4 regions of the Lysinibacillus sp. G01H genome follow, and region 3 is predicted to be linked to each of the others. Evidence: riboswitches for the same ligand, from Rfam matches in the RefSeq annotation. Region 3 holds a riboswitch; each other region holds the start of a gene.
What was found. A riboswitch is a leader RNA that binds a small molecule or an ion and turns the genes downstream of it on or off. The one in region 3 is predicted to bind thiamine pyrophosphate.

Region 1 (5,779 bases), 1.0 Mb from region 3:
GTCACAATCTAAAGCTAAAAAGAAGCGGATGCACATTAAACGCACCGTTGGTAAAGATGTTGAAAAAAATCGACAATCTATCTCTTTTAGTACACATGAACGTCTAACGAAAACAAAAAACGAAAAATTAGCGCATGATTATACGAAATATAAAAAGCAGTATAAGGACGAATAACTCGTACCTATACTGCTTTGTCCTATTAAAGCCGATAAAATGTTTTCGTGTTTTGCGTAATAATTTTGGCCGCTTCCTGTGTTGATAGCCCTTTGATGGAGGCAATCACCTCAATCGTTGAGTGCATCATCCAGGGAGATGTACGCTTCTTCGTAAACGGTCCCTCAAACGGCCAAGGACCATCCGTTTCTACCATCATCAAATCAATCGGATACGCATCAATTAGCTGTTGAATTTCCTCTTCATACAAGCAATCTGGGGTTATGGAAATAAAATAACCACGCTCTATCATGCGCTTCACAATAGCTTCATCCCCTTTAAACCAATGAAAATGGGCTTCGTGAAGCTGATGCTTTTCCAGCAAATCACACACAACATGGGCGTCCTCATATACTGCGTGTAACACAATTGGCATGTTCAGTTCCTTCGCCAATACAACAAAACGCTCTAATAACGCCACATAGGGACGTTCATCAATCCCTTGCTCTTGTCTTAAATAATAAGGTAGACCCACCTCACCAATAGCAACCATGTCATCCTGATGCGAACGAATCCAATCGAATAATGCTGCCTCATCATTTGGACTTAGTAAAGGCTGTTCAGGATGAAAGCCAAAAGCAGCCTTTACTTGCTGATAGCTATTCGATAAACGCCACGTTCTTTCACAAGAGGAAAGTTGCATACTAACCGCAATTACAGCTTTCACCTCTTCTAATAAGGAGGGAATTTCCTCATCGGTGTACTGATCCAAATGAATATGCGCATCAATCAACATACATATCACCCTTTTCCTCCTGTAAATACATAAATAATTGTTGCTTTAACGCTGTGAATGCTGCAGAATGTCGAATTTCCTCTTTCCGAGGTCTCTCAAATGGCACGATGATTTCCTTTTTAACGGTTGCTGGACGTTTGGTTAAAACAAGTATGCGATCTGCTAAAAAGAGAGCTTCCTCAATACTATGTGTAACAAATAGAATGGATTTGCGATACTCTTCCCAGATAGATAAAAGCCATGCTTGCATTTCCAGTCGAGTAAATTCATCCAACGCAGAAAATGGTTCGTCTAAGCATAAAATCGGCTTTTCACTGACCATTGCTCGAATAAAGGACACACGCTGCTGCATACCTCCAGACAGTTCGTTCGGGTAGGCATGGATAAAGGAGGCAAGACCAACCTTTTCTAACCATTCCTTGGCACGTTCAACATTCGGTTTATGCTGTAATTCCTCTATAAGCGTGACATTTTCTACTATTGTGCGCCAGGGTAATAGACATGGCTGCTGTGGCATATAGCCAATCGTTCCTTTTTTTCGTTGGATATCCTCTCCATTTAGTAAAATGGCTCCTTGATCAATTGGCGAAACACCACCAATTAATTGAAAAAGTGTGCTCTTACCACTGCCTGAAGGACCAACAATGGCCACAAACTCGCCATCCTTTACGTCAAAAGAAAGTTGATCAAGTACTTTTAGTGCATCGAAGGATTTAGCGATGTTTTGAATGCTGAGCATGATAGCCTCTTCCCTTCACCATAAATTTTTCAATTAAACGAATACCGCTAAACAATAGTAAGCTCAAGAGAACAATCGCAAAAATTGCTACAAATACGCGATCTGTACGGAAGGAGGACTGGGCTAGGGTCATGTAAACACCAATACCCTTTTTTGCTCCAAGCCACTCCGCAATCACAGCCCCCATCACACTATATGTAGCCGCAATTTTAATGCCTGAAAAAATCGCAGGATAGGCATAAGGCCATTCCAGCTTCCAAAAGGTTTGTGCCTTTGTAGCACCAACCATGGCAAAATAATGCTTTAATGCTGGAGCTGTTTGTCTAAATCCATCCATCGCTGCAATGACAATCGGGAAAAAGCACACAAGACAGATAATGATAAGCTTCGGTAATAAGCCAAAGCCAAACCAAATAATAAGTAGCGGTGCCAAGACTAGAATAGGAACATTCTGCGACATAATAAGAATTGGATAAAACAGTTCTCGAATAAAATTAAATCGATGCAACACTACTGCCACCGTTAGCCCACAAGCGATGCCAATGGCCAAACCTAGTAGAGCTAGCTGTACCGTAGCAAATGCATGTGGTAGAAAGGTTTGATACGACTGGATGGACTCCGACAAAATACTACTGGGTGCGGGTAATAACCAATGAGGAACTTCAGCGAACCTCACGATTAGTTCCCATATGAATAAGAGGAAGGCGATAAAAATTATCGTCCTTCCTTTGTGTAATGCATGTTTCATTACTGATATTTCTCCGTTAATGTATCCATCGTAATCCCCGTTGGCTGATATAAAATTTTCACTTGTGTAATGACATTGATGGCACCAAGCTCGATCATCTTCTCATTCATTTTTTCAATGATTTGGAGCAATGTTGAAAGCTCACCCTCCATCGTTGTTTCCAATGGATGAACCTCATATTTCACCCCAGAAGCATCGATCACCGCAATTGCTGCATCTACATACGGTATCACATCTTCATATTTCTCTGTCTTCGGAATGATTTGTACACTGATTAATGAATTTGCCATCTTATTTGGCCTCCTTTTTAGGTAAGAACTCATTAGTAAAGGCTTTTTTCGCATCAAATTCGCCCTCTAGTACTTGATTGCTAGACATCCATTTCGCATAATTTTCCCACACAGAAAGCTTTTGCTCTCCCCATTGCTTGGCATCATCCTGGTATTTATCAGCCAGCCATTCCTGACTTTTATGCACTAACGCTTTATCTAAATCAGGGGCCGCTTCGATTAAAATATCCGCCGCTTCACTTGGGTTTCCAATTGCGTATTCATAGCCCTTCGCTGCCGCTGCCACAAAGGCTTTGACTACATCGGGGTTGTCCTGTATCATTTTTTCATTTGTAGCTAAAACGGGCGTATAATAATCTAATTGATCACTATAATCTGTAAGATATAGCATATTAATCTTTTCCCCACGCAGCTCAGCCTCAATACCAGTCCATGCATAATAAATCCAAGCAAAATCAATGTCTTTTTCCATCATTGTGAAGAAATCTAAATCCCCTGCATTGACAATATCTAGCTTATTAATATCTGCCTTTTCTTTTTGCATTAGTGATTGTAAGACGGCTTGCTCTAATGGCGCACCCCAACCACCATAGGTTTTACCTTCAAAATCCTTTGGCGATGTAATGCCCTTTGAAGCAATAGAAGCAAAGCCAGATGTATTATGCTGTATAATTGCTGCGATTGAGACCAGCGGCACATTCTGTACTCGTGCCTGTGTTATGCCTTCCTGATAGCTCACGCCAAAATCCGCCTTTCCAGAAGCAACAAGCTGATCTGCGCCCGCCTCACCAGGCATAATAATATCAACATCTAAGCCCTGTTCCTCAAAATAACCGAGTTTTTTTGCAACATATAGTCCTGTATGATTTGTATTCGGCGTCCAATCCAGTACCACAGACACCTTTTTCAGCTTGTCAGCAGCCTGCTTATCCTCCTTGTCACTACAGCCTGCTAATGTTAATAGTGCTACCATTAGAATAAATAACCATTTTTTCATGCGAAAGCCTCCCAGTTTGTAATATGAAAGTGTTCATGAATGAATGTTGTCACCAGAAGAAAGCGTATACAATGTTGGCAAGCTGTTGCTTGAAACATAAAAAAACGCCTAGGATTCCTCCCAGACGTATCGCAATCAATCTTCAAAACTTTGCTTTTTTGAATAGATGTTCCCTACGCTGGTACGAGCCAAATCAGGTTCAAAGGGTCAGCGTCTATCGGACACAATCTCAGCTAGCAATTACTAGCCCCCCTACATTCTTTCGCTATGAACTTTTCGATGATTATTATACCCATAGTTTCACTTAAATGACAAGGTGCTATTTTTGAAATGAGCTTAAAGCCCAGCACTCCTAAGAGACTGGGCATTCTTTTAGCTTGGTTTCTGTTCTTTTTTGGCTGTGACAACATGAGAGATTGCCCCATCTGTTGCAATATCCACTTTAAATGAACCGTTGGAATGGCGATCCGCACGAGACAATGCTTGCACGTCAATCACCTCTTGAACACCTTTTTCAGTTTCAATCACAACCTGCTCCCCGTCTGTTGCTTGAACAACTGCCACAATTCGGTGAGGGTTTGCTTTTAACTCTGTTAATACTTTTAGTCCACGTTTTGCACGACCTGCTACTTCAACTTCAGCGACATTCATTTTCTTCACGGCCCCACGCTGTGTCACAATCACTACATATTGGGTAACATCAGGCTGTAATACATTGACGCCAACTAAGGCTTCTCCATCTTTTAGTGTGATCCCTTTCACACCGCCTGTTTTCACACCTGTCACAGGTAGTTCCTCCATTGGGAAACGAATTGCATAGGCTGTATCCGTTGTGAGCATCAGCTCCACGTCATCTGTTACAAACGATGCATAGATCATCGCATCACCAGCCTTGACGTTCATCGTTTTAATAGGCTTTGAATAACGTGTCACTGCATAGTCTACGAGTGGTGAGCGCTTAATTTGACCATCTTTTGTGGCTGTGAAGACATACGTATTTGGCTGTTCAAATGTTTCGAAGCCATAAACCGCAATAATCGATTCATCTTCCCCTGTTGGGACAATACTTGAAATATGCTGGCCGAGATCCTTCCAACGTATATCAGGCAGCTCATGAACAGGCTGATAAATATAATTGCCTCGATTTGTGAACAGCAATAGATGGTGCTGTGTATTTAAGTTTGCTTCATACAATAAATAATCTGAATCCTTCATGGCAAAATCTTGCCCATTTGAAGCGGCATGAGAACGTGTGGATGTGCGTTTAATATAACCATCCTTCGTTACTGTTACGACAACCTCCTCACTTGGCACAAGGACATCCAATGTAATTTTAATTTCTTCAATTTCTTGCTCAATCTTCGAGCGGCGAGGCTCTGTAAAGCGTTTCTTAATATCAAGCAGCTCTTGTTTAATAACACGCACAAGCTTAGCCTCACTTTGTAGAATCCCCTCTAGCTTGGCAATTAACTTATCTAACTCGTCCTGTTCCTGACGAAGCTCTGTAATATCCGTATTCGTTAAACGGTATAATTGCAGGCTTACAATGGCCTCTGCCTGTACTTCTGTAAAATCAAACTTCTCTTGTAAATTAAGCTTTGCATCCTTCTTATCATTAGAAGAACGAATCGTCGCAATGACTTCATCTAAAATCGAAAGAGCTTTAATTAATCCATCTACAATATGAGAACGGTCCTTTGCCTTTTGCAAATCATAAATGGAGCGGTTTGTTACCACTTCTTTTTGATGGGCAATATACGCATCTAGCAATAATGGCAATGTCATCATCGTTGGACGACGATTATGAATGGCAATCATATTAAAATTATAAGCTACCTGTAAATCCGTTGTTTTAAACAAGTACTGTAAAATTCCTTGTCCTGGTACATCCTTTTTCAGCTCAATTACCACTCGTAAGCCTGTACGGTCTGATTCATCACGAATTTCCGCAATGCCTTCTAGTCGTTTATCTACACGTTGCTCATCAATTTTTTTTACAAGATTCGCTTTATTTACATCATATGGTAACTCAGTGATAACAATTTGCTCTTTACC
Region 2 (5,779 bases), 1.5 Mb from region 3:
CGGTGCCATTAATCAATGCCTCCGGAACATTTTTCGGTGTATTGACAGCCGATGTATCAATAGATTTTTTAAATGATTTAACAAAATCGAATGCCCCTGAAGGCGGTTATGCGGCAATTATTACGAATAAAGGTGTGCTAACAGCTAACAGTTTTGGTGAAGAGCTAGTTGGGCGCAATATGCAAGAGGATCCTACTTGGACAAGTATTAGTAAGACAATGGAAAATGGTGAGCTAACAAGTATGTACGTTGACTCTAATCAACTGAAGGAAAAGGCATATAATGTCTTTGCTCCAATGATTTTAGAGGGTATTGACGAAACATGGATTGTTCAAGTCGTGTTAGCTGAATCAAAGATTCTAGAAACATATAATCATGTATTTGTATTTACGATTATTGCTTCTATTATTATGGTGGTTTTGATGACCGCTGCAAGTGTGTTATTCATCTATAAACAACTAAAGCCACTTAAATTTTTACGTGCATCGATTGAAACTGCAGCCGAAGGGGATTTAACACAAAAGGTAGAAGAGCAATATATTAAGCCTGATGAAATTGGTGCAGTGGCTGTGGCTTATAATAATATGTTAGATAAAACCAATAGTGCGATTCAAACTGTACTAAATTCCACGAGGTTATTGAACCAATCTTCTAATCAGGTAAATGAGGCATTTAACGAGGTAGTTGCTTCTAGTCAGGAGGTTTCTGTAGCTATCAACGAGATTGCACAAGGAGCTTCGAAGCAGTCAGAGGATACAGAAGAAACAAATTATCGAATGATGGATTTATCAGATCAGATTGATGCCATTACGGCTCTTTCTAATGAAATGGATGAGCTATCTCATAAAACAGGTGTAACAACGGAAAAAGGATTGCATGAAGTTGAAAGTTTAAGAGTACGTAATATGGAGACAAATGAAATGAATGGGCGTATCCAGCAGCAAATGGAATCATTAGCTTCTAATATTGCCAATATTAATCAGATTATTGCTTCGATCCAAAGCATTACCGAGCAGACAAATCTGCTAGCTTTAAATGCAAGTATTGAGGCTGCACGTGCTGGTGAGCATGGTAAAGGATTTGCTGTAGTTGCAGAGGAAGTTAGAAAGCTAGCAGAACAATCTAAAAATGAAACAGAAATTATTAAGAGTACAGTAGAAAGCATTCTTGAAAATTCTCAGCAAACGGTTGCTGTTATTGCATCTAATGCAGATTTAATGCAATCTCAAAATGAGTCAGTACAAAGCACGCAACTAGCGTTTAAAGATAGCAGTGACTTGTCAGGTTCAATTGCAAATTCTATTAGTGAATTAATGAATAAACTATCTAGCATGTTAGAGCATAAAAATCAGGCAATCATGGCTATCCAAAGTATTTCGGCTATTTCAGAGCAAACAGCAGCCTCTGCGGAACAAGTAAGTGCTTCTGCAATGGATCAACAAGCAGAATTACAAAAAGTAGCAGAGTCTATTCAAAATATGAACGATATTTCAAACGAGCTACAAGAAGTTGTAAATCGATTTAAGCTTGTTTAAAAGCAAAGGCTGCCTTCAATATAGAGGCAGTCTTCTTTTATTGTGAAAGTTAGAGAAATTGACCTAGAAGGAATTCAACACTACTATTAACACTGGAAGGGGGACATTGAAATGATGTATCTCGGAATGATTTTCTTTCAAATTGTTGTTCCTATTTTAGTGTTACTTGTAATAGGCGCTATCCTACAAAAGAAATTTCGCTTTAATTTAAAAGCATTGTCTCAGCTTATTACATATTGCTTTATGCCGGCAGCTGTTTTTGTAAATTTATATGAAACACATGTGGAGTTATCGGTACTGGGAGAGGTCGGATTATTTATTATACTCTTTATCGGTAGTCAAATGTTACTCAGTCATTTTATGGCAAAAGGGCTAGGTTTAGCTAGAACAGAGGCAGCTGTCTTTAAAAATAGTGTGGTGCTTATTAACTCTGGCAATTACGGTATTCCAGTTGCTCAAATGATATTTGCCACGCAACCTATTGGAGTAGCCATTCAGGTCATGCTCGTAATCTTTCAAAATATGACTACGTATACATATGGATTATACAATTTAATTTCTTCTACAAAGTCGGGTATGACAATCATCAAGGATTTCTTTAAAATGCCTATTATTCATGCGCTGATTATAGGTGCCGCTATGAACTATTTTGGTATCGGTATTCCACAGTTTATCAAAATACCAGTAGAACATGTGGCAGATGGATTTATTGCTGTGGCCTTAATTACTTTAGGTGCACAATTATCACAACTAGAGATGAAATCAATGTTTAATAAAACCGTCATTATCAGCTGTTTTACGCGATTAATTATTGGACCATCTGTTGCATTAGCCATTATTTATATATTGGGATTAGATGGAGTCGTCGCACAATCACTGTTTATAGCTAGTGCCTTTCCAACATCCCGTAATAGTTCTAGTCTAGCATTGGAATATGATGTAGAATCAGCAACAGCCGCGCAAGCTGTTTTATTTTCTACCATTGTAAGCTGTATAACTGTAACCATTGTGATCTATTTTGCGGAAGTATTATTTACCTAGTAAGATAAAAAATAACTTCCATCTCTTAGTATTATCTGCTACACTAGCATCAAACTAAATAGTATTAACTAGGGGAGTCTGATGAGTCAGGCTGAGAGGGAAACGCTACGAAGTTTCTTGACCCTTTGGACCTGATCTGGCTCATACCAGCGTGGGAAAGTTAAGAAGCTATTGCAGAGTATGCAATCAATAGACCTTTACATTCGTGGCCGGATCCAAATAATTATTTTGGATTCGGCCTTTATTTTTTGGATTGTTGGGGTGAGCTAGAATCGGTCCTTATATCAAAATAAATTTAAGGGAGAGAAGTAGCTCATGTCAGCAATTAGTGAAAAGAATATTACCATTATGTCTAGCTTTGAAGGAAGCAAAAAAGTATATGTGGAAGGATCACGCCCAGATATTCTAGTACCTATGCGAGAAATTGCATTAAGTCCGACAACAGGCAGTTTTGGAAATGAAGAAAATGCTCCTATTCGAGTATATGATACGAGTGGGCCCTATACAGATCCAGCCTACCAAGTAGATATTACGAAAGGTTTACCTGCCTTACGAAATGCATGGATTCAAGAGCGAGGGGATGTAGAAGCATATGAGGGACGCTCCATTAAACCGGAGGATAATGGTTTTCGTCATGTTGATGACCCGCGTATTCAAGAAAATGTCTTCCCTGAGTTGACGAGAAAGCCTTTGCGTGCTAAAAAAGGTAAAAATGTGACACAGCTTCACTATGCACGAAGGGGGATTATAACGCCTGAAATGGAGTTTGTAGCGATTCGTGAAAATATGAATCCTGAATTTGTACGTTCAGAAATTGCAGCTGGACGAGCTATAATGCCTTCTAATATTAATCACCCTGAGGCAGAGCCAATGATTATTGGGCGTAATTTTCATGTAAAGATCAATGCGAATATCGGGAATTCTGCTGTATCTTCTTCCATTGCGGAAGAAGTTGAGAAAATGACCTGGGCAACTCGATGGGGCGCAGATAATATTATGGATCTATCGACTGGTAAACATATTCATACAACTAGAGAATGGATTATTCGAAATGCTGCAGTGCCAGTGGGAACAGTGCCAATTTATCAGGCTTTAGAAAAGGTAAATGGTGTAGCAGAGGATTTAACGTGGGAGGTTTATCGTGATACTCTCATTGAACAAGCTGAGCAGGGTGTGGATTACTTCACCATTCATGCAGGTGTCCTTTTACGCTATGTACCACTAACAGCAAATCGTGTGACAGGTATTGTATCTCGAGGGGGCTCTATCATGGCACAGTGGTGTTTATATCATCATCAAGAGAATTTCCTGTATACACACTTTGAGGAAATCTGTGAAATTATGAAAGCTTATGATGTTGCTTTTTCCTTAGGTGATGGTTTACGCCCAGGCTCAATTGCAGATGCCAATGATGAGGCGCAATTTGCAGAGCTTGAAACACTAGGCGAGCTAACACAAATTGCTTGGCAGCATGATGTTCAGGTGATGGTTGAAGGACCAGGTCATGTACCAATGCATCTGATTAAAGAAAACATGGACAAGCAATTAGAGGTTTGTAAGGAAGCGCCCTTCTATACATTAGGACCACTCACAACAGATATTGCTCCAGGTTATGACCACATTACATCAGCCATTGGGGCAGCCATGATTGGTTGGTTTGGTACAGCGATGCTTTGTTATGTGACACCAAAAGAGCATCTTGGTTTACCAAATCGCGAGGACGTTCGTATGGGCGTTATCACTTATAAAATTGCTGCACATGCTGCTGATTTAGCAAAAGGTCATCCAGGTGCACAACAACGAGACGATGCACTGTCTAAAGCCCGCTTTGAGTTCCGTTGGCGTGATCAATTTAATCTGTCCCTAGATCCAGAGCGTGCAGTGGAATATCATGATGAGACACTGCCAGCAGAGGGAGCAAAAACAGCACACTTTTGTTCTATGTGCGGGCCTAAATTCTGTAGCATGAGAATTTCACAGGACATTCGTAATTATGCGAAAGATAAGGATTTGAATACGACTGAAGCGATCCATCAAGGTATGAAGGAAAAGGCAGAGGAGTTTAAAAAAGCAGGCAGTCGAATTTACCAATAATGAAAGAAAAGGCTTATGTCAAAAAATAGACATAGGCCTTTTTTTAATCAAAAAACTCCATGTGAATAGTGGATTCACATGGAGTAAAAGTTGGATTTGGATATCAATAATAAAGTGGAATATTAAACGTTTGTTGGTTGTTTTACATATGGATTTGTAAGGTCCATACCTTCTAATGAAAGACCCATCGCTTTTGCGACACCTTCACCATATGCTGGGTCAGCTAGATAGCAGTGAAGAATGTGACGGCGTTTGATGAATTCTTCAACAGAAGCCATATCATTCGCTGTATTTTCAAATAGACGTTGTTGCTCTTCCACCGTCAATAGACGGAATAGCTTACCTGGTTGCTCAAAGTAATTATTATCGTCTTCACGGAAGTCATGAATACCTGCATGACCATCAATGCGTAATTCAGGCTCTTTATGGTCTAAATTATGCTCCCACTCGCCATAGCTATTTGGTTCATAGCTTAATGTCGAACCGAGATTGCCATCAAAGCGCATTGCTCCATCGCGGTGGAAAGTACGGAATGGACATTTTGGTGCGTTGACAGGAAGCATATAGTGATTTACACCAAGACGATAGCGTTGTGCATCCGCATATGCAAAGATACGACCTTGTAACATTTTATCTGGTGAGAAGCTGATACCAGGAACAATGTTAGAAGGTGCAAATGCAGCTTGTTCAACTTCTGCAAAGTAGTTGTCTGGATTTTTGTTTAACTCGAACTCACCTACAGGAATTAATGGGAAGTCTTTTTTATACCATACCTTTGTTAAATCAAATGGGTTGTATGGTAGCTCACGAGCTTGTTCCTCTGTCATTACCTGAATGTACATTTTCCATTTAGGGAAATCGCCTTTTTCAATTGCTTCATATAAATCACGTTGTGAAGATTCACGGTCTTGACCAATAATCTCATTCGCCTCGGCAGCAGTTAAGTTCTTAATGCCTTGCTCTGTACGGAAGTGGAATTTAACCCAAACACGTTCATTATTAGCATTGATAAAGCTATACGTATGAGAACCAAATCCGTGCATATTACGATAACCAGCTGGAATACCACGGTCAGACATAACAATTGTCACTTGGTGAAGTGCTTCAGG
Region 3 (5,779 bases):
TTTTCCCTAAGAAAGAAGAACAACAAGATAAATTTGCAGATCTACTATAAGGATTTAAAAGCCGTCTCAAAGCCCATTTTGAGACGGCCTTTTTGTATGGATATCGATATTCCAATAGAGGTACAATTTACCTCTAATTTTTTTGTATTAAAAATCTAATATCGCACATTCTATATTCACAAGGAGGTGAGAAACATGGCTTCAAACAACAACCGCAGTTCAAACCAGCTTGCAGTACCTGGTGTACAACAAGCACTAGATCAAATGAAATACGAAATTGCACAAGAATTTGGTGTTCAATTAGGAGCTGAAGCTTCAGCTCGTGCCAACGGTTCCGTTGGTGGTGAAATCACTAAACGTCTTGTACAAATGGCAGAATCTCAATTAAAAGGTATGCCAAACAACAACCAATAAATGCTGATTAAGCATTTATAAACTTAAAACCAGTGACCGTAAAAGGCACTGGTTTTAGTTTGTTTATTTGATCATTTATTTATACGAGTTAGAGATCTAAATGTAGCTACTGTATGATCAACATCTTTGCTTTGACAGATAGCTGAAATAACAGCAACACCATCAACCCCCGTTTGAAATACAGAATGTGCATTTGTGAAATTTATTCCACCGATTGCTACAATTGGTAATTCAGGATGCAGTGAATGAGCCTCCTGTAAAAAAGTTGTGCCACATGGTGGTTGTGCATCGCTTTTAGAGGATGTTGGAAAGATTGGACCGATACCAACATAATCAGCTTGATGGTTAATAGCTATTTGCAATTCTTCCTCGCAATGGACAGATACACCAAGAATCATTTTCCCAACTCTTTTACGTGCTACACTTACAGGTAAATCATCTTGTCCGATATGAACACCATCAGCGCCGAGTCGTATCGCTAGATCAACATCGTCATTAATGATGAAGGGCACATTATAGTGATGACATAGTTTTTGACATTGGCGTGCAAATTGTTCATAGGCAAGTCCAGTTAACGCATGAGGACCTTTTTCGCGAAATTGAAACATTGTAATGCCTGCTTGCAAGGCTTTTTCTAGGATATAGAGTGGTTGTTCTTGAGGAGGAACATTGCTCGTACCCATAATAAAATAAAGCTGCAAATCCTCACGTTTCATGAATAATCACCTCACAGGCTTCCTTATGCTGTTGATAAGCAAAATGATTAGTGGGTCCATGACCATTTCCAATCGATAAATTATACATAATAGCTAATTGGATAAATTTTTTAGCTTCTATAATGGCATTTTCCAGAGTGAATCCTTGTCCAAGAAAAGCAGTAAGTGCTGCGGAAAATGTACATCCAGTACCATGCGTATTTTTTGTTTGGATTCGAGGAGACTGCATCGAAAAAGAACGTCCATTTTTAAAAAATACATAATCAATGGCATAGAGTGGATCTGCTAAATGACCACCTTTAATGATGACACATTGTACACCTAGCTGTAACAAGCTTTGAGCTACTTCTTTCATATCTTCAAAATGATGTATAGCTTTCCCAGTAAGTGTCTCTGCCTCAGGTATATTGGGCGTAACAACCGTAGCAAGTGGTAGTAAAGTTGAGCATAAGGCATCGATAGCTTCTTGCTGTAATAGGCTTTCCCCACCTTTTGCAATCATCACCGGATCAACAATCAGTGGAATGTTTAGCTCACTGATCGTGTGTGCAATTGCTTTGATAATATCTGAGGAATAAAGCATTCCTGTTTTAATCGCAGCGATTGGAAAATCTTCTACCAAGGCCACGAATTGTTTTTTTATAAAGGAAACGTCAATCGGGCAAACACCTGTTACACCCAAAGTATTTTGAGCAGTTAAAGCAGTAATCACAGAAGTACCAAACACTTCTAATTCCTGAAATGTTTTTAAATCAGCCTGTATACCCGCGCCACCACCACTATCTGAGCCAGCGATTGTTGTTACAATATGCATGAAGCTACACCATCCTTTGATAAGCGATGTATAGCATTGAGTAAGGCTATTTGAAAATCACCAATGTCTGCAGTAAATGCTGATGCCAGTACACCTGCTTTTTTATAGTAAGTAAGTGTTTCTATTAATTGTTGGTAAGGGTTATGGCTTACACTATAGGCTGCGCCACAAATTGCGCTAAGTAAACAACCTGTACCCGTTACTTCCGTCATTTGTGGATGACCACCAGCGATCCATTGACTATGCTTGCCATCAGTTATAAAATCGCGTTCTCCTGTGACAATAACAATGCATTGATAGCGTTGAGCCAATGATACGGCTTCTGCTTCCATAGCGATAGTGCCATGACCACTATCGACACCTTTTTGTTGCCAATTTACACCAGCTATTGCTGCTAGCTCGCCGAGATTACAGCGAATCACGGCAAATTGTATGTTTTCAAGTAAATATTTTACGGTTTCCTTACGGTAAGTTGTGGCTCCAACTCCGACAGGATCTAAAACAACAGGAATACCAAGTATATTGGCTTTTTCACCTGCTAATAACATGGCACTTTTTGTGCGATTATTAAGTGTTCCAATATTAATTAATAATGCTTGAGCAATGGCTACCATCTCCTCTACCTCTTGGCAGTCATCGGCCATTACTGGTGAAGCACCTATCGCTAATAAACCATTTGCTTGAAAATTTGCCACTACATAATTGGTAATACAATGGATAAGTGGTTGTTGTTGACGAATTGTTTGAAAAATCATTGTAGTCCTCCTTTAGGGATGGACGTAAGCATGCAAAAAAGGCTCTTTTTGTGTAAAAATGCACGAAAAGAGCCTCTCATCTGAAAAACGATGTTTATTGCTCCCTACGTCAGTATTAACTAACAGGTTCAAAGGGTCAGGTTTTACCTTCTCAACTCTTGCGAGTCCCCCTGCAATCTTGCTTTTAGTTGACCAAAATGTACCATACTTTTCATTTGTATTCAATAGCAAGTTTTCCTATAGATAAAATGTGACCGATGCCATATAGGAGAGTATGATAGTTGTCATGACTTTACCGAAATTAAACACAAACCATTGAAAATGCTGAAAAAAGAGTTTTATAATGTGTCATAACAAAAGGGGGCAATTGCCATGAAAAGACAAGATTTAGTTGCACCAGAATGGTATAACATAGTAGAGGAAATTGAAAAATATGCTCAGGATGCAACCAAAAATGCTTTAATCATTTATGAAGAAAACCAAGACATCCAATGTATTACATATGCACATTTATTGGAAAAAGCGAATCAAGCAGCACATGTATTCACCAAGCAAGGTTTAAAGAAAGGTGATGTCATTTTAGTGATGGTACCCCGTTCAGTGGAAGCATATATTGTGTATATTGCTGCATTAAAAGCAGGTTTAACTATTATTCCAAGTTCTGAAATGTTAAGAACAAAGGATATTGAGTATCGAATTCGTCATGCAAATGCTAAAGCGGTTATTGCTTTTGAACCCTATATTGAACAGTTCGATAAAGTGGGGAATTTACAAGACATCCAACAATTTGTCATAGGGAATGCACATAAACCTTGGCAGAACATACTTGAAAAAATGTATAATCAATCTACAACCTACATAAATCCTATCCCAACAAAAAGCACAGACAATGCATTTTTAGCCTATACAAGTGGAACGACAGGAAATCCAAAAGCAGCAGTGCATACTCATAGTTGGGGCTATGCTCATTTACGAACAACAGCACCACATTGGTTGGGTGTACAAGAAAATGATATTGTTTGGGCGACTGCAGCACCAGGCTGGCAAAAATGGATATGGAGTCCGTTTCTGGCTACTTTAGGCAGTGGTGCTACTGCATTTGTCTACAAAGGTAAATTTGAAGCATCTTCTTATTTAGCATTGCTTCAGAGATTCAAAATCAATGTACTATGCTGTACACCAACTGAATATCGTTTTATGGCAGCGCTTGATAATTTACATGAGTATGATTTAAGTGCAATTCGCCAAGCTGTATCAGCTGGTGAGCCATTAAATAGTGAGGTCATTAGAGTATTCTTGGAAACATTTAAATTACAAGTGCGAGATGGCTATGGACAAACGGAAAATACATTATTAGTAGGCACAATGGTAGGGATGGAAGCAAGAGTTGGCTCTATGGGAAAACCTACTCCTGGCAACACTGTTGAAATTATTAATGATGTGGGCAAACCCGTTACAATCGGAGAAGTTGGTGATATTGCTGTTCATCGTGAAACACCAGCCCTCTTTAAAAAATATTTAAATGATCCTGAACGTACAAATTTACAATTTCGAGGGGATTGGTATATTACAGGAGATCGTGCCTATAAAGATGAAGATGGCTACTTTTGGTTTGATGGGAGAGGAGACGATGTTATTATATCCTCAGGCTATACAATTGGCCCTTTTGAAGTAGAGGATGCTTTAATGAAACATCCAACCGTAAAAGAGGCTGCTGTTATTGCGAGCCCTGATAAAGTAAGGGGAAATATTGTCAAGGCATTTATTGTTCTGCGCAATGGTGAAAAAGGTGATGAAGCGCTTATTCAAACACTCCAAAGTCATGTGAAATCATTAACCGCTCCTTATAAATATCCACGTGCTATTGAATTTGTAGAGGAGCTACCGAAAACATCTTCTGGGAAAATTAGACGTGTCGAATTACGACAACATGAAGTCAAACACCTCCAATTATAATCATTTCCTAGGAAATAATGTCGAAAATCAAAGTTCATCAAAGGTATGGACTTTGATTTTTTTATTTTTTTTAGGTAAGGTAATATGAGGAAATACATAGCTTAAAGCTTTTTGTGTTTAATTATTGCAAAAAAATGAAACAAATTGGCAAGTCATACGTATTACGTGTTGAGGAGGCGGAAAGACATGAATGTAAAAAGGTGGGTTGCTTTAGTAGTGGCAGGTGTTCTCTTATTATTTTCGTTGGGAATTAATACCATTTTTGCGCTATTTAAAGCAGATTTCCTAGGTAATTTTGATAGCTTAATGGCAGGTAATAGCTTAGATGTATATGAAAATGTCATTGAAGGGGAAAATTTTGATAAGCGAATTGCTTATTTAAAGGTAGATGGAACGATTCAAGATATCGGCTCAAGTACATTGTGGCAACCAGTTGCCTATGATCATCAATTTTTCTTAGAACAATTGGATAATATTTTATATGATGAGTCCATACAGGGTGTTGTTTTAAGCGTTAATTCACCAGGTGGTGGTGTAAAGGAATCTGCAGATATCTATAAAAAGCTACTAAAAATTAAAGAAGAACGACAAATTCCAATTTATGTATCGATGGATTCTATGGCAGCTTCAGGTGGTTATTATATTTCGGCACCAGCAGATAAAATATTTGCCCATCGTGATACAATAACAGGCTCTATAGGTGTTATCATGCAATCTATTAACTATCAAGAGCTTGCTGAAAAAGTAGGGGTCAAATTTGAGACGTTTAAATCTGGAGAGCATAAAGATATGCTAAGTCCAATGCGTGAAGTGACAGCTGAGGAACGTGCAATGATGCAAGATATGATTAATGAAACGTACGAAGAATTTGTAGATATTGTAGAGCAAGGACGTAATATGTCTGAAGCAGAAGTGAAGAAGGTTGCAGATGGTCGTATTCTTGGTGGTACAAAAGCGCTTGAAGCAGGGTTAATTGATGAAATTGGTGATGAAGAAGCGGCCATTGCAGCTCTTCGTGAAGATTATGGACTTGAAGATGCGGCTTTATTTGAGTATTCATACGATATGGGTGGCTGGCAATCATACGTAGGTATGAAAATTGGCTCCATGTTCGGTCCCTCTGC
Region 4 (5,779 bases), 2.1 Mb from region 3:
CTTGCGGGCATTTATTCATTTTCCTCTACTTTACAAACAGAAGCTATTTTGTCTAAAACATTAAAGGAAGTACCAAAACTAACTGAAATCAAAGCTACCGATCAAACGAATATAGAACAAAGTTTACAGCTTGCTTCAGGGATTATAGATCCTAAAAAAGCAACTCGTCTTGTGCTATTAACAGATGGTAATGAGACAAAGGGAGATGCTTTAGAATTTGCTACGAAGTTGAAAGGTTCCAATATTAGTGTTGATATTAAGCCTTTTAGTCAACCAGTTGTCAATGATGTATCACTAAAAAGCTTTGTATCCCCTCAAGTGGCTTATGTTGGAGAGCAACAACAATTAGTGACAGACATACATGCAACCTCAGCAGGCCAAGGTGAGCTGTTATTATATGAAAATGATGAGCTTATTCATCGAGAGGCAGTTGAGCTGACAGAAGGCACGAATGTGTTTACCTATAAACATGCAGCAACAGCTGAAGGACTTGTAAAATATGAAGCCGTTGTTCAAGTTGGTCAGGATGCTATTTTTGAAAACAATAAGTTAACTAGTGTCACAATGGTTCAAAGTGAACCACATTTATTAATCGTTAATGGTTATGAAACAGCTTCACCCATCGCAGCAGCACTTGGTAGTCAATCCATTGCCTATGATGTTGTAGCGCCTAACAGTCTACCAAATGAACTATCCAGCTATTTGCAATATAATGCTATTATTTTCGACAATGTACCAGGTCATTTAGTGGGTGAAGCAAAAATGAGTGTTATTGAGCAAGCAGTCAAAAACTTTGGAGTTGGTTTTACAATGGTTGGTGGAGAAAATAGTTTTGGTCTAGGCGGCTACTTTAAAACACCGATCGAAACCTTATTGCCAGTGGAAATGGAAATTAAGGGCAAAGAGCAATTACCTTCCTTAGGATTAGTGATTGTACTTGACCGATCTGGCAGTATGCAAGGCTCGAAGCTTGAGCTTGCTAAGGAAGCAGCGGCACGTTCTGTTGAGATGTTGCGAGACGAGGATACATTAGGATTCATCGCCTTTGATGATCGTCCATGGGAGATTATAGAGACAGGGCCTCTTAGCAGTAAAGAAGAGGCTGTGGATACTATTTTATCAGTAACACCTGGTGGGGGAACAGAAATCTATAGTTCATTAGCTAAAGCCTACGAGAACCTTGCTGATTTAAAGCTCCAACGTAAGCATATTATTCTCTTAACAGATGGGCAGTCACAGGCAGGGAACTATGAGGATTTAATTACTGAAGGAAAAGAAGATGGTATAACCTTATCGACAGTAGCGATTGGACAAGATGCCGATGCGAACTTATTAGAAGCGCTTAGTGACATGGGCAGTGGACGTTTCTATGATGTCATAGATGAGCAAACCATTCCTTCTATTTTATCTCGTGAAACTGCTATGATTTCCCGCACCTATATTGAGGACAATCCATTTTACCCTGCAATTTATAATGCAGCAGGATGGAACGTACTGTTTGCTAATGGTGTCCCACAAATGAATGCATACATTGGGACAACGGCAAAACAGGGGGCTACTGTCGTAGCAGAAAGCGAAAAGGAAGATCCTGTGTTAGCGCAGTGGCAATATGGTCTTGGTAAAACATTTGCCTTTACATCTGATTCAACGGGTAAATGGACAGGAGATTGGGCAAGATGGAAAAATTGGGGAGTATTTTGGCAAACACTTATTTCTCAAATGCTACCAAGCTACAATGATGTAGCCTATGATGTAAGATTGGAAGCAGATGGTTCCTTTATGATTACAGACCCTACAAATGAAGCTGCATTTTTAGACATTGTTGCAGTAAATGAAGCAGGGGAGGAGCTAGAAACACAACTTGAAACCATTTCCGCATCCCAAGTTCGAGCTGTAGTACAAGCTGAACCTGGATTAATTTTCTTCCGTGTAGCAGATGAAAAGCAGGCCATCTATCAGGCAGGGCTAAGTGTTCCTTATAGTGCTGAATACGAACTACTCCCTGTAAATAACCAACTGATAGAAGAGTTAACTCAGCGAACAGGAGGCACTGTTTTAAAGGAACCACAAGATGTCTTCCGTGACTTTACGACAAAAGGAGCAGATCGGCAAAATATTGCCACATGGCTACTCTTAGCGAGTATGCTTCTTTTCTTTATTGATATTACCATAAGACGTTTTGGTTGGAATTTCCTAACGAATACGAAGAAAAAAGAGCCGCTGGTTGAGGAAAAAACTCTACAGGCAGAAGACACAAATGTAGCACATTTGTTAAAAGGCATGAAAAAACGATCTTAAAATAGAGGAAGCAGCAGTGCAAACTTAATAGTTTTGCACTGCTTTTTTATATTGTTTGAATAGAGAGTTGTCCCCTTTGTTAGAGCGGGTAAGATGATCTAAAAAGTGGGCTCTTTGCTCATAAGGAGAGAAAGGCGCTCTAAGTTGAGTCATTGCCGCTCATAAAGAGTAGAAAAGCGCTCCAAGTAGAGCCATTGCCGCTCATAAAGTGGAAAAAGGCGCTCTAAGTAGAGGTATTCTCGCTCATAAAGGGAAGAAAAGCGCTCTAACTAAAGTCATCACCGATCATAAAGAGAGATAAAACCCTCCAATCCCTCTCAATAAAGAGAAGAATTAAACCTCTTTACTAGCTCTGTTTTACGCATGCTACTCGCAACCATTACACCTAAAATGGCGCCGATTGTACTTGATGTTAAAAAGGCTGGTAGGAAGAAGAATGCTGCTACAGATGTTCCCATGAATAATTTTGCGTAAGGGACGGCAATAAGTGAAGCCAGAATGCCAGTTCCGATAACTTCTCCGATACCAGCTAACCACATCTTATTGCTATATTTATAGGCAAGGGCAGCACAGAACGCACCGATGATACTACCAGGGATAGCTAGTAGAGAGCCTGTTCCAGTAAAAATACGAATGATGGCAGTGACAAAGGCAACTATAACTGTTGGTACGGGTCCAAGTATAATCGCTCCTATCACATTAATAGCATGCTGAACGGGGTAAGCACGTGCGATTCCTGTTGGGATGGATACGAAAGTAGAGCCTGCAACAGCAATGGCTACTAATAAAGCCATGACTGTTAATTTACGAATTGACATAAAGTTCACTCCTTTTGGTAAAGTTGGTGAGGAAAAATAAAAAGGCCACCCCCTTTAAACAATAGGAAGCGGCCTTGCATGTATATAGTGACAACAGCAAGTAGCGCCACTTCCCTCCGCTAGTGTGAACTAGATCAGGTTCAAAGGGTCCGTATATTACCATATACGTCTCAGCCTTTTAAAGACTCCCCTAGTGGTTAAGATTATTCAATTTAGTGAATCAACAATAATGTAACATACTGTTAAAAATAGTCAATGATTTTTCAGACTATTTTGGATCGGGATGCATTAAATGAGGTGCTTTTTTCACTGTCCAGATGAGCGCAAGGAAGAAACAAGCTAATAATATGATAGAACCAAAAATATAGGGGCTATTCATATTCCAATCAAATAATAAACCTGCCAAAGCGGGTCCAATCATATTCCCAAGGCTCATATAGGCATTATTCAAGCCCGCAGCAAATCCCTGCTCTTTTTCTGCAAGTTTTGAGATGAGTGTATTAACAGCTGGACGAATTAATGTCGTTGCTGTAGAGAAAATTGTTGCTACAACTAATATAAGGGCAAAGCCAGAAACAAATAATATTAAGAAAATAGCAACGGATGCAATAAACAAATTAACTAGTACTACTTTCATTTCACCATAACGATTGAACAGTGGTGTAATAATAAACATTTGTACTACTACTCCAAAAGCACCACCAACAACTAATATAATCGCTATATCTACAGGTGTGTAATTAAACTTTTCTGTCACAAATAATGACAATGTCGTTTGGAAATTTGCAATTCCAAACGAGAACACCAGCATAATTATGAGCATAACAAAATAAGGCATATGTATGGAACGAGCCATTTGCTTCGCCAGATTGTCTTGCTTTTGTTTCTGTTGCGCAGTGTTTGGTTGGGTAGAAGGTAATAAAAAGTAAGATAAAATAGATGCTACAATGGCTGCAGCTCCAGCTGTGAAAAATGGGAAATGTAAGCTTACCTTTGCTAAAAAGCCTCCAATACCAGGTCCGATCATAAAGCCAAGAGACATGGCGGCACCCAACATCCCCATACCTTTCCCGCGTTCTTCATAGGTTGTGACGTCAGCGACAAAAGCCATAATAGGAGGTGCAACAAATGCGGAACCTAGACCACCTAAAAATCGTGCTAAAAAGAGCATCCATACATCTGTAGCAAGGCCAAATCCGATTTGTGCAAGACCTGTTACGATAAGACCGAAAATAATTAAATTTTTTCGACCGTACTGATCTGAAAGATTCCCAGCAATAGGAGAAAATACGAATTGAGCTAAGGCGAACGTTGCGATTAGCATACCTAGAACTTGTCCTGCTGCACCAAATATTTTTAAATACTCTGGCATGACAGGAATAATAATGCCAATACTCCCCATTGCGATAAACATATTAAACATTAAAATATACAAAGCCGCCTTATTGGACTTTTGCTGGGTCATCGAATGAACCCCCTTTTTGTAATCAAATATAGTACAGTCTATCATAAAGAATTATTGCTTGGCTAATAGTTAAGATTATCGTACTGGTTCTATATTTAGAATGGTTTTCCACAAAAGTTTTCATCTGCGTACCTAAGGATGATGAAATAATACATGTTAGTCATAAAAATTGAGGGAGAAGAACTATAGAATCGAGCAACAATCGATGGATTTCTCTTATAAAAGGAGAATTAAAAAATTTGTGAGTCTGTCTGTAATGGTCTATAAATTGTAGCGACTGTTATAGTAGTGGCATCAAAATTATTATGGCTTATTTATTGTTAATACAATGGATAAAGAAAATATAAATTTATGCAGGTTCGATGAAAAAATCTATAGGTAAAGCTTTTCCATAACAGATGATGTGAGCATCTATTAAAATTTAGATAAAATATTTTCTAAATATAATAATACAAATAGTCGATTGAAAATTTTCTTATTTAATAGAAAGTTAGATAGGCAGAGAAAAAACTAGCGAATTGGTGTGAAAACCATTTCGCTAGTTTAATTACCGGATACTCATTTTAAATTCTAAAAATAATTCGTTGTATTTCCCTAAATAATCAGGTCCCAAATTTTTGTAGACCTCTAATGTATCGCGTTGTTCTTCAGAAGGATAGTAGCGTTCGTCAGAAACAACTTCTGCGTCCATCAAGTCCATGGCTGCAATATTAGGAGTAGAGTAGCCTACAAAATCGGCATTTTGAGCACCTGATTCAGCACTTAGCATGAAGTTAATAAAGGCGTGGGCACCATCAATATTTTTCGATGTTTTTGGGATGACCATATTATCAAACCATAAGTTTGAGCCTTCCTCAGGTACAGCAAAGTCTAACTCTTCATTTTCATACATCATGTCAGCTGCTTGGCCAGACCATGTAAGGGCAACGGTTGCCTCATTATTGATCATTAACGGTGTAATTTCATCTCCAATGATCGCTTTTACATTTGGTGCGAGTGTGATTAATTTATCAGTAGCTTCACGAAGTTCCTGATCATCTAGTGAATTCAGAGAATAGCCAAGACTGTTTAAGCCCATGCCAATGACTTCACGCGCACCATCTACTAAAAAGACTTTTCGCTTTAAAGAAGGGTCCCATAAATCGTCCCAAGAGGAGAAGTCTAAGTCTCCAACAAGGCTTGGATTGTAGACAATACC

Region 1: it holds a riboswitch for thiamine pyrophosphate, as region 3 does, so the genes downstream of both, PSR12_RS12180 (ABC transporter substrate-binding protein) here and thiM (hydroxyethylthiazole kinase) in region 3, are expected to answer to the same signal.
Region 2: it holds a riboswitch for thiamine pyrophosphate, as region 3 does, so the genes downstream of both, thiC (phosphomethylpyrimidine synthase ThiC) here and thiM (hydroxyethylthiazole kinase) in region 3, are expected to answer to the same signal.
Region 4: it holds a riboswitch for thiamine pyrophosphate, as region 3 does, so the genes downstream of both, thiW (energy coupling factor transporter S component ThiW) here and thiM (hydroxyethylthiazole kinase) in region 3, are expected to answer to the same signal.

What each region holds. Positions count from the first base shown of each region.
Region 1 covers NZ_CP118397.1:2,399,698-2,405,476, forward strand. The annotation lists gene PSR12_RS12155 (hypothetical protein) at 1-175, shown strand, start outside; gene PSR12_RS12160 (TatD family hydrolase) at 201-950, opposite strand; gene PSR12_RS12165 (ABC transporter ATP-binding protein) at 940-1,689, opposite strand; gene PSR12_RS12170 (ABC transporter permease) at 1,664-2,437, opposite strand; gene PSR12_RS12175 (thiamine-binding protein) at 2,437-2,727, opposite strand; gene PSR12_RS12180 (ABC transporter substrate-binding protein) at 2,729-3,724, opposite strand; TPP riboswitch at 3,878-3,988, opposite strand; gene parC (DNA topoisomerase IV subunit A) at 4,097-5,779, opposite strand, start outside.
Region 2 covers NZ_CP118397.1:235,285-241,063, forward strand. The annotation lists gene PSR12_RS01135 (methyl-accepting chemotaxis protein) at 1-1,535, shown strand, start outside; gene PSR12_RS01140 (AEC family transporter) at 1,647-2,576, shown strand; TPP riboswitch at 2,637-2,751, shown strand; gene thiC (phosphomethylpyrimidine synthase ThiC) at 2,892-4,670, shown strand; gene PSR12_RS01150 (catalase) at 4,793-5,779, opposite strand, start outside.
Region 3 covers NZ_CP118397.1:3,402,492-3,408,270, reverse strand. The annotation lists gene thiI (tRNA uracil 4-sulfurtransferase ThiI) at 1-50, shown strand, start outside; gene PSR12_RS17310 (alpha/beta-type small acid-soluble spore protein) at 196-414, shown strand; gene thiE (thiamine phosphate synthase) at 486-1,130, opposite strand; gene thiD (bifunctional hydroxymethylpyrimidine kinase/phosphomethylpyrimidine kinase) at 1,120-1,944, opposite strand; gene thiM (hydroxyethylthiazole kinase) at 1,932-2,699, opposite strand; TPP riboswitch at 2,784-2,881, opposite strand; gene mbcS (acyl-CoA synthetase MbcS) at 3,072-4,655, shown strand; gene sppA (signal peptide peptidase SppA) at 4,842-5,779, shown strand, end outside.
Region 4 covers NZ_CP118397.1:860,770-866,548, forward strand. The annotation lists gene PSR12_RS04125 (VWA domain-containing protein) at 1-2,298, shown strand, start outside; gene thiW (energy coupling factor transporter S component ThiW) at 2,616-3,116, opposite strand; TPP riboswitch at 3,211-3,318, opposite strand; gene PSR12_RS04135 (MFS transporter) at 3,385-4,581, opposite strand; gene PSR12_RS04140 (ABC transporter substrate-binding protein) at 5,129-5,779, opposite strand, start outside.